3 regions of the Tessaracoccus sp. MC1865 genome follow, and region 2 is predicted to be linked to each of the others. Evidence: predicted binding sites of a transcription regulator. Region 2 holds the regulator's gene; each other region holds the start of a gene.

Region 1 (4,422 bases), 920 kb from region 2:
GGGGAGGCTGGACGACGACGAGGTCGCGGTCGTGTAGTAGTCGTCGGCCGAGAAGAGGCCGGACAGGCCCTGCGCCGTGAATCCCTTGGCGTAGCCCAGGGCGCTGGACTGGTAGGCGAAGTCCAGCACGGAGTTCATGTCGGAGTTGCGGACGTACGGCGACAGCAGGCGCGCGTCGGCGTCGTAGACCTCGCCGAACATGAAGAAGTCGTCCTTGGCATGGTCCTGGATGGACTTGGTGAACTCCTGCCAGAAGACGAAGTCGACGTGCTTGGCGGTGTCGATGCGGAAGCCGTCGATGCCGAGGTCGGTCCAGGCCTTGTAGATGGCGGTCATGCCGTCGACGACGATCTGGTTCTCGGTCATGAGGTCGTCGAGGTCGCCGAAGTCCATGTAGCGGGCAGGTTCACCGGCCGGCCAGGCGGGGTCGAAACCGCGGTTGTGGTAAAGCGTCGGGTCATTGAGCCACGCCGGGAACTTCGCGTCCTCCATGCCCGCCGGGATCTCCGGGTCGTAGGGGAACGAGCGCTCGTCGGGGTGCATCAGCGGCATGGCCGCGGTGCCCGGTGCGTAGGCGGCGGGGTCGAACTCCGCCCCGTTGATGTCCTTGTACGGGCTGGCCGCCTTGGTGACGTAGGGCGGGTTGGTGCCCTCGTGGCCGGCGTAGTGGATCACGTCGGCGGTGTGGTTGGCGATGATGTCGAAGTACACCTTGATGCCCCGGGCGTGCGCTTCGTCGATGAAGGCGTCCAGTTCGGCGTTGGTGCCGAAGTGCGGGTCGATCTGCGTGAAGTCGGTGATCCAGTACCCGTGGTAGCCGGCCGACGCGTCAGCGCCGACGCCCTGCACCGGACGGTTCACGAACGACGGCGTGAGCCAGATGGCGCTCATCCCGAGGCCGTCGATGTAATCCAGCCTGTCGCGGAGGCCCTGGATGTCGCCGCCGTTGAAGAACGCCTTGTCGGTGGGGTCGAAGCCGGTCACCAGGCGGTCGGTGCCGCTGCAGTCGACGGGGAGCACGCCGTCGGCGGCGGGCCCGGTGGCGATGCAGGCGTCGTTGCCGGTGTCGCCGTTCTCGAAACGGTCCGTCATGACGAAGTAGAAGTTGTTGCCGGCGCCCGGGTCACGGAAAGGCGCAGCGACGAGCGCCGCGTCGGACTCCTGGTAGCCGTCCGGCAGGTCGGCGATGCCGAGGGAGACCTTGTTGGAGCCGTCCTCGAAGCTCACCGTGACCGCCGTGTCCGCAGCGAGGCGCAGGGGGTAGTTGCCCCCGTCGAGGCCGTAGGCCTCATCCCACGCGTTGTTGATCGCGATCTTGAATTCGTAGTTGCCTGCGGGGACAGTGAAATCACCCGTCCAGAGGCCGTCGCCGTCGGCATCGGTGAGGCCGGTGACGGCACAACCTGGGTCCCAGTCGCCCGCGCACCCGAGTTCTGACTGGAGATCGCCCACCAGTGTCACGGCTGTCGTGGCGGCGGCCGCAGGGGCGGGCGGCGAAATTGCTGTGACAACGCCTGATGTGCAGACCAGGGCTGTGAGAGCGAAACCCGAGAGCAATCGGGAAGACGCTGAACGCGACATCGTGACTCCTTCGTCATTGCACGTTTGATCGTTCAAGTCCGCCCATCATGGCATTAGTCTCGAGGCAGATCAATACCCCTAGGGTTGGGAAATCCCTCCCCCACAGCCCCTGACCAGTCCCCGGGAACGCAGAAGGGCGGCCCCACCGAAGTGGGGCCGCCCTCTGGGTCTCAGGCGATCAGAAGCCGCCCATGCCGCCCATCTCGTCCATGCCGGGAGCGCCCGCGGGGGCCTTCTCCGGCTTGTCCGCGATGACTGCCTCGGTGGTGAGGAACAGCGCGGCGATCGACGCGGCGTTCTGCAGCGCCGAGCGGGTGACCTTGGCCGGGTCGATGATGCCGGCCTCGACCATGTTCTGGTACTCGCCGGTGGCGGCGTTGAGGCCCTCGCCCGCGGGGAGCGAGCCGACCTTCTCCGCCACGACGCCGCCCTCGAGGCCGGCGTTGAAGGCGATCTGCTTCAGCGGAGCCGAAGCAGCGGCGAACACGATCTGGGCGCCGATGGCCTCGTCGCCCGTCAGGCCCTCGACCGAAGCGAGCTTCGAGGCCTGCAGCAGCGCGACGCCACCGCCGGGGACGATGCCCTCTTCGACCGCAGCCTTCGCGTTGCGGACAGCGTCCTCAATGCGGTGCTTGCGCTCCTTCAACTCGACCTCGGTGGCCGCGCCGACCTTGATGACGGCGACGCCGCCGGCCAGCTTGGCCAGACGCTCCTGGAGCTTCTCACGGTCGTACTCGGAATCCGAGTTCTCGATCTCGCGACGGATCTGGGCCACCCGGCCTTCGATCTGCTCGGAGTCGCCGGCGCCTTCGATGATGGTGCACTCGTCCTTGGTGACGAGCACGGAGCGCGCCTGGCCGAGGAGGTCCAGGGAGACGGTGTCGAGCGACAGGCCGACCTCCTCGGAGACGACCTGGGCACCGGTCAGGATGGCGATGTCGGTCAGCATGGCCTTGCGGCGGTCGCCGAAGCCGGGCGCCTTGACGGCGATCGACTTGAACGTGCCGCGGATCTTGTTGACGATGAGGCCGGCCAGGGCCTCACCCTCGACGTCCTCGGCGATGACGAGCAGCGGCTTGCCGGACTGCATGACCTTCTCCAGCACGGGCAGGAGGTCCTTCAGCGACGAGATCTTGGAGTTGGCCAGCAGGATGTACGGGTCATCCAGCGTGGCTTCCATGCGCTCGGCGTCCGTGACGAAGTAGGGCGAGATGTAGCCCTTGTCGAAGCGCATGCCCTCGGTCATCTCGAGGTCGAGGCCGAACGTGTTCGACTCCTCGACGGTGATGACGCCTTCCTTGCCGACCTTGTCCATCGCCTCGGCGATGATCTCGCCGACGGTGGGGTCAGCAGCGGAGATCGACGCGGTGGCGGCGATCTGCTCCTTGGTCTCAACGTCGATGGCGAGTTCGCCGAGCTTCTCTACGATCGCCGCGACGGCGGTCTCGATGCCCTTCTTCAGGCCAACGGGGTTCGCGCCGGCCGACACGTTGCGCAGGCCCTCACGGACCATCGCCTGTGCCAGCACGGTGGCGGTGGTGGTGCCGTCGCCGGCGACGTCGTCGGTCTTCTTGGCGACCTCCTTGACGAGTTCGGCGCCGATCCGCTCGAAGGGATCCTCGAGCTCGATCTCCTTGGCGATGGACACACCATCGTTGGTGATCGTGGGGGCGCCCCACTTCTTCTCCAGGACGACGTTGCGGCCCTTGGGGCCGAGGGTGACCTTGACGGCGTCCGCAAGGGTGTTCATGCCGCGCTCAAGGTCGCGTCGTGCGGCCTCATTGAATTCAATCAGCTTTGCCATGGTGTTCGGGAGTCCTCCCGTCGATGGGGCGGCTAGCCCCGGGTGTCTTCAGATGTCAGGTTGAACTGCTGGTGCCCGCGACGGACGGCCCTTCCGGGCCTCACCGCAATTCGGTAGCACTCAAACGTGAGAGTGCTAACCCCATTATTAGCACTCTCCCCAAGGGAGTGCAAAGCTTCTGGGGCATCGGCTCACTAGAGTGAGCCCATGGACACGCCGCGGACCCTCAGGAACGTCGCCAACGCGCTCAATCTGTCCACCCCACTGGGGCTGGTCCTGGGCCTTGCCGGCCGTGGCCGGCCCCGCCGTCAGGGCCACCTGATCGTGTTCGAGCAGGTGAAGCTGCCGCTGGTCAACGCCAGCGCGATGACGGTGGGCGACGTCGTGCTGGTTCCCGGCAGGACGGTGGGCGAGGTCGAGGGGCGGATCCCTGACCTGCTCGCCCATGAGGAGGCGCATGCGTGGCAGTACGCCTACTGCCTGGGGTTGCCGTTCATCCCGCTCTACGTGATTGCGGTGGCCTGGTCCATGCTCCGCTCCGGGGACAGGGCCACGGCCAATCACTTCGAGGTACAGGCGGACCTGCTCAAGGGCGGCTACCGCGTGGGCACAAAACGCCCGCTGCGTGAGGGCCTGGCGGCGCTGAGGTTCCGTAGGTGACGGATCAGGCGTGGAGGCGGCGCGCCGAGCGCGCAGCCTGACGCTGGCTCCGCATGCGGCGCAGACGCTTCACGAGCAGCGGCCGGTAGGCCAGCGCGCGCGGGGTGTCGATCAGGGCGTTGAGTTGCTGGTAGTAGCGGGCCGACGACAGGGAGAAGCTCTCCATGATCGCCTGTTCCTTCGGCACCGCGGACGTGAACCAGCTGTCCTCAAAGTCGAGGATGGCGGCTTCGCGTTCGGTCAGGTCGACCGGCGTGTGCATGAGGGCCTCAGACATGACGGTCAGTTTAGCTGCAAACGACACCTGTGTCATTCAACTGCGGCAACACTGGTCCCAGTCCGAAGGTAGAGTCGCCTCTGCCCGCACACCACGTCCC
Region 2 (4,422 bases):
GAACGAGAAGCTCATCGGCGCGCCAGCACGTCGAGCTGGCCCAGCGCCACCGCAGCGGCGGTGGAGGTGCGCAGCACCCCGTCGCTGATCAGCACCGCCTGCGCACCGGCCGCGACGAAGGCCTCCAGCTCCTCCGGCGAGATGCCACCCTCCGGACCGACGATGACGAGGCCGATGCCCTCGTCGGGAAGTTCGACCTGGGCGATGTGCAACGCGGCGTCCTCGTGCAACACGAGGGCCAGGTCCGCCTGACGGATCGCCTCGACGACCTGCGCCGTGGCGGCCGCCTCGACCACCGGGACGGCGAAGCGGCGCGACTGCTTGGCCGCCTCGCGCGCCGTCGCCTGCCAGCGTTCGAGCGCCTTGGATCCCCGGTCACCCTGCCAGCGCACGATCGAGCGCGACGCCTGCCACGCCAGGATGCGCCGGGTGCCCAGCTCCGTGGCCATCTGCACCGCAAGGTCGCTGCGGTCCCCCTTGGCCAGCGCCTGGACGACGCACCACCGCAGGGCGAGAGGCTCGTCGTCGAACACCTCGGTCACCTCGACCGTGAGCTCACGCTTCGCGGCGTCCACGACCGTGCCCCGCACCCCGAGTCCTTCGCCGTTGGCGAGGATCACGCTCTCCCCTGTCAGGATCCGCTTCACGCTGACGGCGTGGTGGGCCTCATCGCCGATGACGACGACGCGCTGGCCAGGCCGGACGGTGTCGTCGAACGTGGCGAGGAAGAGGGGATCTGTCACGAGAACCACTCGCTCAGCTTGCCGAAGACACCCGCTTTGCCCGGCTTGGCGGTGACCGCCTCCGCCCGGATCTCGTCGCGGGCCTCGGCGAGCTGGAGCATCAGGTCGCGCTGGTGGTCGTCGAGCCTGGTGGGGGTCTGCACCAGCAGGGTGACGCCCAGGTCTCCCCGGCCACCGCCGCGCAGGCGCGGCACGCCGCGGCCCTTCAGCGCGATCCGGGTGCCGGACTGGGTGCCGGACGGCACCTCGAGGGAGACGGTGCGGTCCTCGACGTCGGACTTCTCCCACTCCGCCTCGAGGGTGGTGACGGCGACGGTGGTGCCGAGCGCAGCGGCGGTCATGGGGAGCTTGACGACCATCTCGAGGTTGTCGCCGTCTCGGCGGAAGCTCTCGTGGCTGTTGACGGCCAGCTCGACGTAGAGATCGCCGGCGGGGCCACCGCCCGGGCCCACCTCGCCCTGGCCCTCGAGATGGATCCGGATGCCCGTGGAGACACCGGCGGGGATCTTCACCTGGAGGGTGCGGGTGGTGCGCACGCGGCCCTCACCGGAACACTCGCCGCAGGGCCGCGGGATGATCGTGCCGTAGCCACGGCACGTCGGGCACGCCTGCGAGGTGCGGATGTCGCCGAGGAAGCTGCGCTGGATCTGGGTGATGTCGCCGTTACCGTTACAGGTCGAGCACGTCACCGGCTCAGAGCCGGGTTCGCCGCCGGAGCCGGTGCACTTCGGGCAGACGACGGCGGTGGCGACCTTCACCGGCTTGGTCACGCCGAACACTGCCTCGTGCAGCTCCAGGGAGACGCGCACCAGCGCGTCCTGGCCCTGGCGCACGCGGGAACGCGGCCCGCGGCTGCCGGCCTGGCCGAACATGGCGTCGACGAGGTTGGTGAAGTCGAAGCCACCGGCGAACCCGCCGCCGAAGCCCGAGAAGCCCGCACCGGCCGCACCCGCCATGGGGTCACCGCCACGGTCGAAGACCGCACGCTTGTTCGGGTCGCTCAGCACCTCGTAGGCCTCGCTGAGTTCCTTGAACTTCTCTGCGGCCTCGGCGTCCTCGTGGGCGACGTCGGGGTGGACCTTCATGGCACGTCGGCGGTAGGCCTTCTTGATGCCTTCAGGGGTTGCGTCGCGTTCGACACCGAGGATGGCGTAGTAATCCTTGCTCATATTTCTTGCGTTCAGCCTTCGTTGAGGAATCTGCTCACGTAACGAGCCACGGCGCGCACCGCGGCGATGGTGGACGGGTAGTCCATCCGGGTGGGTCCGACGACGCCGAGGCCCGCCCGGAAATCGGCACCGTATCCGGAGGCCACCAGTGATGTCGACTGGAACCCCTGGGCGGTGTTCTCCTGCCCGATGCGGACGGTGACATCGTCGCCGCCCGCCTCGCCGAGGAGACGCATGAGGACGACCTGCTCCTCGAGAGCCTCCAACAGGGGGCGCATGTTGGTCTCGAAGGCGGCGCCGGCCAGGTTCGGGACGCCGGCCACCACCACCTGCGAAGCGGGTTCGGCAGCGATGGTTTCCAGGACCGTCGCGACGACCGGGGCGGAGAACGCCCGGTCCTCCGGTGCGATGGTGTCGAGCACCCTCACCAGGGCGTCGGCGGCATCCGCAGCGGCCCGGCCCACCGTCGCGGAGGCCAACTTCTGCCGCAGACCGTGCAGACGGGCCTCATCCAGCGCCGGAGCATCGAGGACGCTCTGGTCCACCCGCCCCGAGGACTGCACGACGATCACCATCAGACGTTCGGCGGTCAGAGAGACCAGTTCGATGTGCCGGATGACGTCGTGCTGCGCCACGGGGTACTGCACGATGGCGACCTGCCGGGTCAGTTGGGCAAGGAGGCGGACGGTGCGCATCACGAGGTCGTCGATGTCAGCGGTGCCGTTCATGAACGTGGTGATGGCGGTGCGTTCCGCCCCCGACAACGGCTTGATGCGCGCGAGTTTGTCGACGAAGAGCCGGTAACCCTTGTCTGTGGGGATCCGGCCGGCGCTGGTGTGGGGCTGCGTGATGTAGCCCTCCTCCTCCAACGCCGCCATGTCGTTGCGGACGGTGGCTGCCGAGACGTCAAGCTTGTGCCGCTCCACGAGGGCCTTCGAGCCGACCGGCTCACGACTGGCCACGTAGTCGGTCACGATTGCCTTCAGGACTTCGAGCTTTCGGTCGTCGAACTTGCGGTCGTCTATCACGTCACCTCCACACTTGGTGCAGCAGCCCAATCATTGGCACTCTCGTTTACCGAGTGCCAGTGTACCGCCCCTACGATGGGCATCATGACACTCGACTGGACCCCCGTGACCGACCGCGTCTTCGTGACCACCGTGGAACCCCACCGGGTCAACATCGGGCTGATCGTGGGCGAGACCGGGGCGATGCTGATCGACACCGGCAACTCGCCCGAGCAGGGTGCGGAGATCCTCGCCTCGGCCACCGCGCTGGCCGGCGTCCCAGTGACGCACGTCCTGCTGACCCACGATCACCACGACCACGTCAAAGGCCTGGCCGGCATGGGGGGCGAGGTCATCTCCATCGCGCACGAGAAGCTCACGGCTGTTCCGGTCTCCCGCACGTTCTCGATGGCGCTGGCGGTGGATCTCGGCAACCTGCGGGTGGAGGCGCTGCACTTCGGCGAGGGCCACACCGACAACGATGTGCTGGTCTTCCTGCCCGGCGAGAACGTCGTCTTCGCCGGCGACCTCCTGGAGGAGGGCTCGGACCCGCAGATCGACGACCGCGGTTCGCTGAGCAACTGGCCCACCGTGCTCGACGGTGTCCTGGGCGCCGCCAACGCCACGACGCGGTTCGTGCCCGGCCACGGCGCTGTTGTCGACCGCGACTACGCGTTCATCCAGCGCGCCGAGATCGGCATGCTCTACGGCCAGACCGAGATGCTGATCCACCAGGGCACGAAACTGGAGGACGCGGCGGCGGCCACGGAGTGGCCCTTCACCGCCGAGACGCTCGCCGTGGCCCTCCCGAAGGCCTATGCCGAGCTGAGGGCCAAGGGCGTCGTGCCGAAGCGACACCTGCCCCTGATCTGAGCGCGAACCTCAGATGATGGGCCAGTTCTGCTGGGCCACCATCCAGCTGAGCGTGTCGCCGGCGACCAGCAGGCCACCGCGCGAGCGTGAGGTGAGGCTGTAATCCATGCCGTCGATCGTGCGGCTGATGCCGCCGTTCTCCACCACCATCAAGGACCCCGCGAGGTGGTCCCACGGGTGCAGGCTCGAGTAGAACATGAAGTCGAAGGTGCCGTCGAGGACGGCCGGGTAGTCGAAGCAGCACGCGAAGTGGCTGCGCACCACGGGGCTCAGCTTGCCGTCGGCGTCGAAGCCCCGGAGCTTGCGCTTGGAAGAGGCGCCCAGCGGCGGGCGGTCATGGCGCCGTCGTTCGATGGGGCCGCCGTTGAGCTGTACCCCGGCCCCCCGCTCGGCGACATAGGCTCGGCCTGTCTGCGGCTGCCAGATCCAGCCCCGGGTGGTGACGCCGCCGCGGACCTCGGCGAGGATGACGCCGTGTTCGTCGCGGCCGTGGACGAAGTTCCGGGTGCCGTCGATGGGGTCGATGATGAAGGCATGGTCCGCGTTGCCCAGGCCCTTGAGGAGCGACGGGTCCGCGAAGACGGCCTCCTCCCCCACGACGACGGCGTTCGGGAAGGCTTCCTTCAGCCG
Region 3 (4,422 bases), 610 kb from region 2:
ACCCTGGCCTCCGAGCTGGTGCGCGGGGAGGTCCACCTCAGCGTCGAGGACCGCGGCATCGGGATCCACGAAGCCGATATCGAGAAGATCCGCACCCGCTTCGGCCGCGGTCGTGGGGTCTCGGAGAAGGCCGGCGCAGGTCTGGGCCTGTCCATTGTCGAAAGCATCGTCGAGGCGCACAAGGGACGCCTTAGCCGGAGCCGGAGCCGGAGCCGGAGCCCGAGCCTGCGCCCGAGCCCGAGCCCGAGCCGACACCGGCACCCTGGGTGCCCCCGGGTCGCAACAAGAAGAAGTAGCGACGCGCCTCAGGGCGCACCCCGCCCGTCCGTATCCCCACCCTCCGGCAGCCTGGTCGGGTGGGGGTGGATGAGTTGAGCAAATGAGATGGGTCAACGCCACGACACGCCGGTGTAACAGTGGGCGGATTCAATCGGTGGGTGCAACACCAACTAGTTTGGCCAGTTTCTCAGCAGGGGTCTCGTAATCCAAGCCCTTCCGGGGGCGGGTGTTGAGTTCGTACTCGGCCGCGGCGACTTCTGCGTCGGTGACACGGGTGAAGTCGGTGCCCTTGGGGAAGTACTGACGCTTGAGTCCGTTGCTGTTTTCGTTGGTGGGACGCTGCCACGGGGAGTGGGGATCACAGAAGTACACCTTGCAGGAGGTCTCGTCGGTGAATCGGTGATGGGCGGCCATCTCTACGCCCTGGTCCCAGGTCAACGAGCGCCACAGCGAAGCGGGTAACTCTCGGGCCATGATCGTGAGGATGTCGGTGACGGTGAAGGTGTCATGGACACAGACCCGCCGCATCATCGTGTACTTCGTGTGACGCTCATCGAGGGTGACCAGCGCGGAGCGTAGATCCGACCCGATGATCAGGTCACCTTCCCAGTGGCCTGGCACCCGCTTGTCGTCAGCCTCCTCGGGACGTTTCGCCAGGACCGCGTCCTCCCCGATCCAGCCCCGGGGTTTAGCAGGCAGCTTCGATCTCGGTCGACGTTTGCTGCGGCCCTGACGTAACGCCTTGTCAACCGTCAATTCGTGACGCAGTGACCCGGCGGTCTGGATGTAGAGCGCCTGGTAGATCGTCTCGTGACTCACCCACATGTCCTCCCGGTCAGGGAATTCGAGTTTCAACCGGCCCGAGATCTGCTCGGGAGAAATCACGCCGCTTCAACCGCTCGACCACCTCAGCACGCACCGCGCTACCAGGGGCCAGTTTCCCAGGCTTCGGCCGTTTCCGGGCCTGGTCGGCACGTGTCTGCGCGGGACGCCACCGGTACTTACCCTCAACGGATCCGCGTTGACGCTCCCGCCACACCGTCGAACGGGCCACCCCCAACTCGGCAGCGATCCACGTGTCACCACGTCCCTCGCTCAGCCGGATCGCGATCACCATCCGACCCGCCTGAGTCAGCCTGCCATTGCAATCGACCCAGTCCCCCTCGGGCACCCGACGCGGCTCCCGCGCCGCCCGCGGCCGCAGCTCGGGCACACCCCCGAGCCGCCCATGCTGCAACTTCACACCCTCGAGTTTGGCCCACCTCCACACCATCCCAGGCGAGATACCCAACCCCCGTGCGACTTCTCGCGCACTGAGCCCCTCAGCCAACCCGGCAAGGGCAACCCCACGCTTCTCCGCGACCGACACAACACATCCCCTTCAGCTCTGTTGCACTCACCCCCTGAACTCGCGGCGTGTCGCGGCCATGACCCCATCCAATTGCTCACGGGGGCCCCAAGCTCAGGCGGAGTCCGCGCCGAGGTTCCGCGAGGGGGTGTGCCGGGCACATCGGTCTTGGCACTCGGCTTGATTGAGTGCTAAAGCCGCGATAGTTTGGGGACTGGCACTCGACACCCTCGGGTGCTAACTGCCTAGGCGGCACCGCGACGACGCCCGGGTCCAACAGAAGAAGACATCTCAGCCGGTTTCGGCCGGAAGACACAAAGGAAGGTGTTTGACGTGGCAACCACGATCAAGCCTCTCGAGGACCGCATTCTGATCCAGCCCCTCGAGGCCACCCAGCAGACCCAGTCGGGCCTCTTCATCCCCGACACCGCCAAGGAAAAGCCCCAGGAGGGCAAGGTCATCGCCACCGGCCCCGGCCGCATCGACGACAAGGGCAACCGCATCCCCCTCGATGTCGCTGAGGGCGACGTCGTCATCTTCTCGAAGTACGGCGGCACCGAGGTCAAGTACGACGGCAACGAATACCTCCTGCTCAACGCGCGGGACATCCTCGCCGTCGTCTCCAAGTAAGGGCTGATTTCACCCATGGCAAAGATTCTCGCTTTCAACGAGGAAGCCCGCCGCGCTCTCGAGCGCGGTGTTGACGCACTCGCCGACACCGTCAAGGTGACGCTCGGCCCCAAGGGCCGCTACGTCGTCCTCGACCAGAAGTGGGGCGCCCCGACCATCACCAACGACGGCGTCACCGTCGCCAAGGAGGTCGAGCTCGACGATCCTTACGAGGATCTCGGCGCCCAGCTGGCCAAGGAGGTCGCCACCAAGACCAACGACGTCGCAGGTGACGGCACCACCACCGCCACCGTGCTCGCCCAGGCCATGGTCCACGCCGGCCTGCGCGCCGTGACCGCCGGCATCAACCCGGTCGGCCTCAAGCGCGGCATCGACAAGGCCGTTGAGGCCGTCGTCGAGCGCCTGCGTGAGAACGCCCGCGTGGTCGACACCACCGCCGACATGGCGTCGGTCGCCACCATCTCCTCGCGTGACGAGCAGATCGGCGAGCTCATCGCCGAGGCGTTCGACAAGGTCGGCAAGGACGGCGTCATCACCGTCGACGAGTCGCAGACCTTCGGCACCGAGCTGGAGTTCACCGAGGGCATGCAGTTCGACAAGGGCTACCTGTCGCCGTACATGGTCACTGACACGGACCGCATGGAAGCCGTGCTGGATGATCCGTACATCCTGATCAACAGCGGCAAGATCTCGTCGATGAACGAGCTGCTCCCGCTGCTGGAGAAGGTCATCGCCGCCAAGGGCACGCTGTTCATCGTGGCTGAGGACGTCGACGGCGAAGCGCTCTCGACCCTCGTGGTCAACAAGATCCGCGGCACCTTCACCTCCGTGGCCGTCAAGGCCCCGGCCTTCGGTGACCGCCGCAAGGCCATGCTCGAAGACATCGCCATCCTCACCGGTGGCCAGGTCGTCGCGCCCGAGGTCGGCCTCAAGCTCGACCAGGTTGGCCTCGAGGTGCTCGGCCGCGCCCGCCGCATCGTCGTCACCAAGGACGCCACCACCATCGTCGATGGCGCTGGCGAATCCTCCGAGGTCGACGGCCGCGTGGCCCAGCTGCGCGCCGAGATCGAGCGCACGGATTCCGACTGGGACCGCGAGAAGCTGCAGGAGCGGGTCGCCAAGCTCGCCGGTGGCGTGTGCGTGATCCAGGTCGGCGCCGCCACCGAGGTGGAGCTCAAGGAGAAGAAGCACCGCATCGAGGACGCCGTCTCGGCCACCCGTGCGGCCATCGAGGAGGGCATCGTCGCCGGTGGCGGCTCCGCCCTCATCCACGCCGGCGCGGTGCTCGCTGACGGCCTCGGCCTCGAAGGCGACGAGCTCGCCGGCGTGAACGTCGTGGCCAAGTCGCTCGCCGAGCCGCTGCGCTGGATCGCTGAGAACGGTGGCGAAGCAGGCTACGTCATCACCTCCAAGGTTGCCGAGATGGAGGTCGGTCACGGCTACAACGCCAAGATCGGCGAGTACCAGGATCTCGTTGCCAACGGCGTGATCGACCCGGTCAAGGTCACGCGCTCCGCGCTGGCCAACGCCGCGTCCATCGCGTCGCTGCTGCTCACCACGGAAACCCTCGTCGTCGACAAGCGCGAAGACGAAGACGCCTGATCTGACATCAGTCGCTGCAAGGCCCCGCCCGGTTCGCCCGGGCGGGGCCTTCTGCATTGCGCGGGCGTTGAGCTGGCCAGCTGCCGGCGCCGGCGATAGCCTGGTCCCCGACCTGGGAGGGCGGCGAAGTGGGCAAGCGGATCACTGTGGTTGGCGCGGTTTCGGTGCGGGACGGACGCATTCTGGCGGCCCGCCGGAGCGACTCCATGTCACTGCCCGGGCTCTGGGAGTTCCCCGGTGGGAAGATCGAGCCCGGCGAGACGCCGCAGGAGACGCTGCGCCGCGAGATCGACGAGGAGCTGGGCTGCACCGTCGAGGTGGGCGACTTCCTCACCCGCACCGAATACCACTACACGTTCGGGCTCGTGGACCTGAGCACCTACTGGTGCCGGATCGTCGACGGTGAACCTGCGCCGACTGAGCACTCCGAGCTGCGCTGGGTGGACGCCCATGAGCTGACGGAGCTGGAGTGGGCACCGGCTGACGTCCCGGCCGTCGAACTGATCTTCGCGGCCCGCGGGCAATGGAGCTGACAGCGGGCTTTGGCCGCGACCTGACGTTCG

What was found. The regulator HrcA, encoded in region 2, represses chaperone genes, less so after heat shock. The targets are predictions, from matches to a motif close to TTGGCACTCGNNNNNNNCGAGTGCCAA.
Region 1: groL (chaperonin GroEL) is a predicted target of HrcA. The motif match lies at 3,533-3,559, and genes of this name have one in related genera.
Region 3: groES (co-chaperone GroES) is a predicted target of HrcA. The motif match lies at 1,796-1,822, and genes of this name have one in related genera.

What each region holds. Positions count from the first base shown of each region.
Region 1 covers NZ_CP072596.1:600,010-604,431, reverse strand. The annotation lists gene pulA (pullulanase-type alpha-1,6-glucosidase) at 1-1,461, opposite strand, end outside; gene groL (chaperonin GroEL) at 1,760-3,385, opposite strand; gene J7D54_RS02570 (hypothetical protein) at 3,593-4,045, shown strand; gene J7D54_RS02565 (DUF3263 domain-containing protein) at 4,050-4,322, opposite strand.
Region 2 covers NZ_CP072596.1:1,520,804-1,525,225, reverse strand. The annotation lists gene tgt (tRNA guanosine(34) transglycosylase Tgt) at 1-15, opposite strand, end outside; gene J7D54_RS07005 (16S rRNA (uracil(1498)-N(3))-methyltransferase) at 12-743, opposite strand; gene dnaJ (molecular chaperone DnaJ) at 740-1,912, opposite strand; gene hrcA (heat-inducible transcriptional repressor HrcA) at 1,924-2,937, opposite strand; gene J7D54_RS06990 (MBL fold metallo-hydrolase) at 3,025-3,792, shown strand; gene J7D54_RS06985 (inositol monophosphatase) at 3,802-4,422, opposite strand, start outside.
Region 3 covers NZ_CP072596.1:907,252-911,673, forward strand. The annotation lists gene J7D54_RS04065 (cell wall metabolism sensor histidine kinase WalK) at 1-375, shown strand, start outside; gene J7D54_RS04070 (IS30 family transposase) at 427-1,104, opposite strand; gene groES (co-chaperone GroES) at 1,961-2,257, shown strand; gene groL (chaperonin GroEL) at 2,273-3,859, shown strand; gene J7D54_RS04085 ((deoxy)nucleoside triphosphate pyrophosphohydrolase) at 4,006-4,392, shown strand; gene J7D54_RS04090 (DUF3427 domain-containing protein) at 4,383-4,422, shown strand, end outside.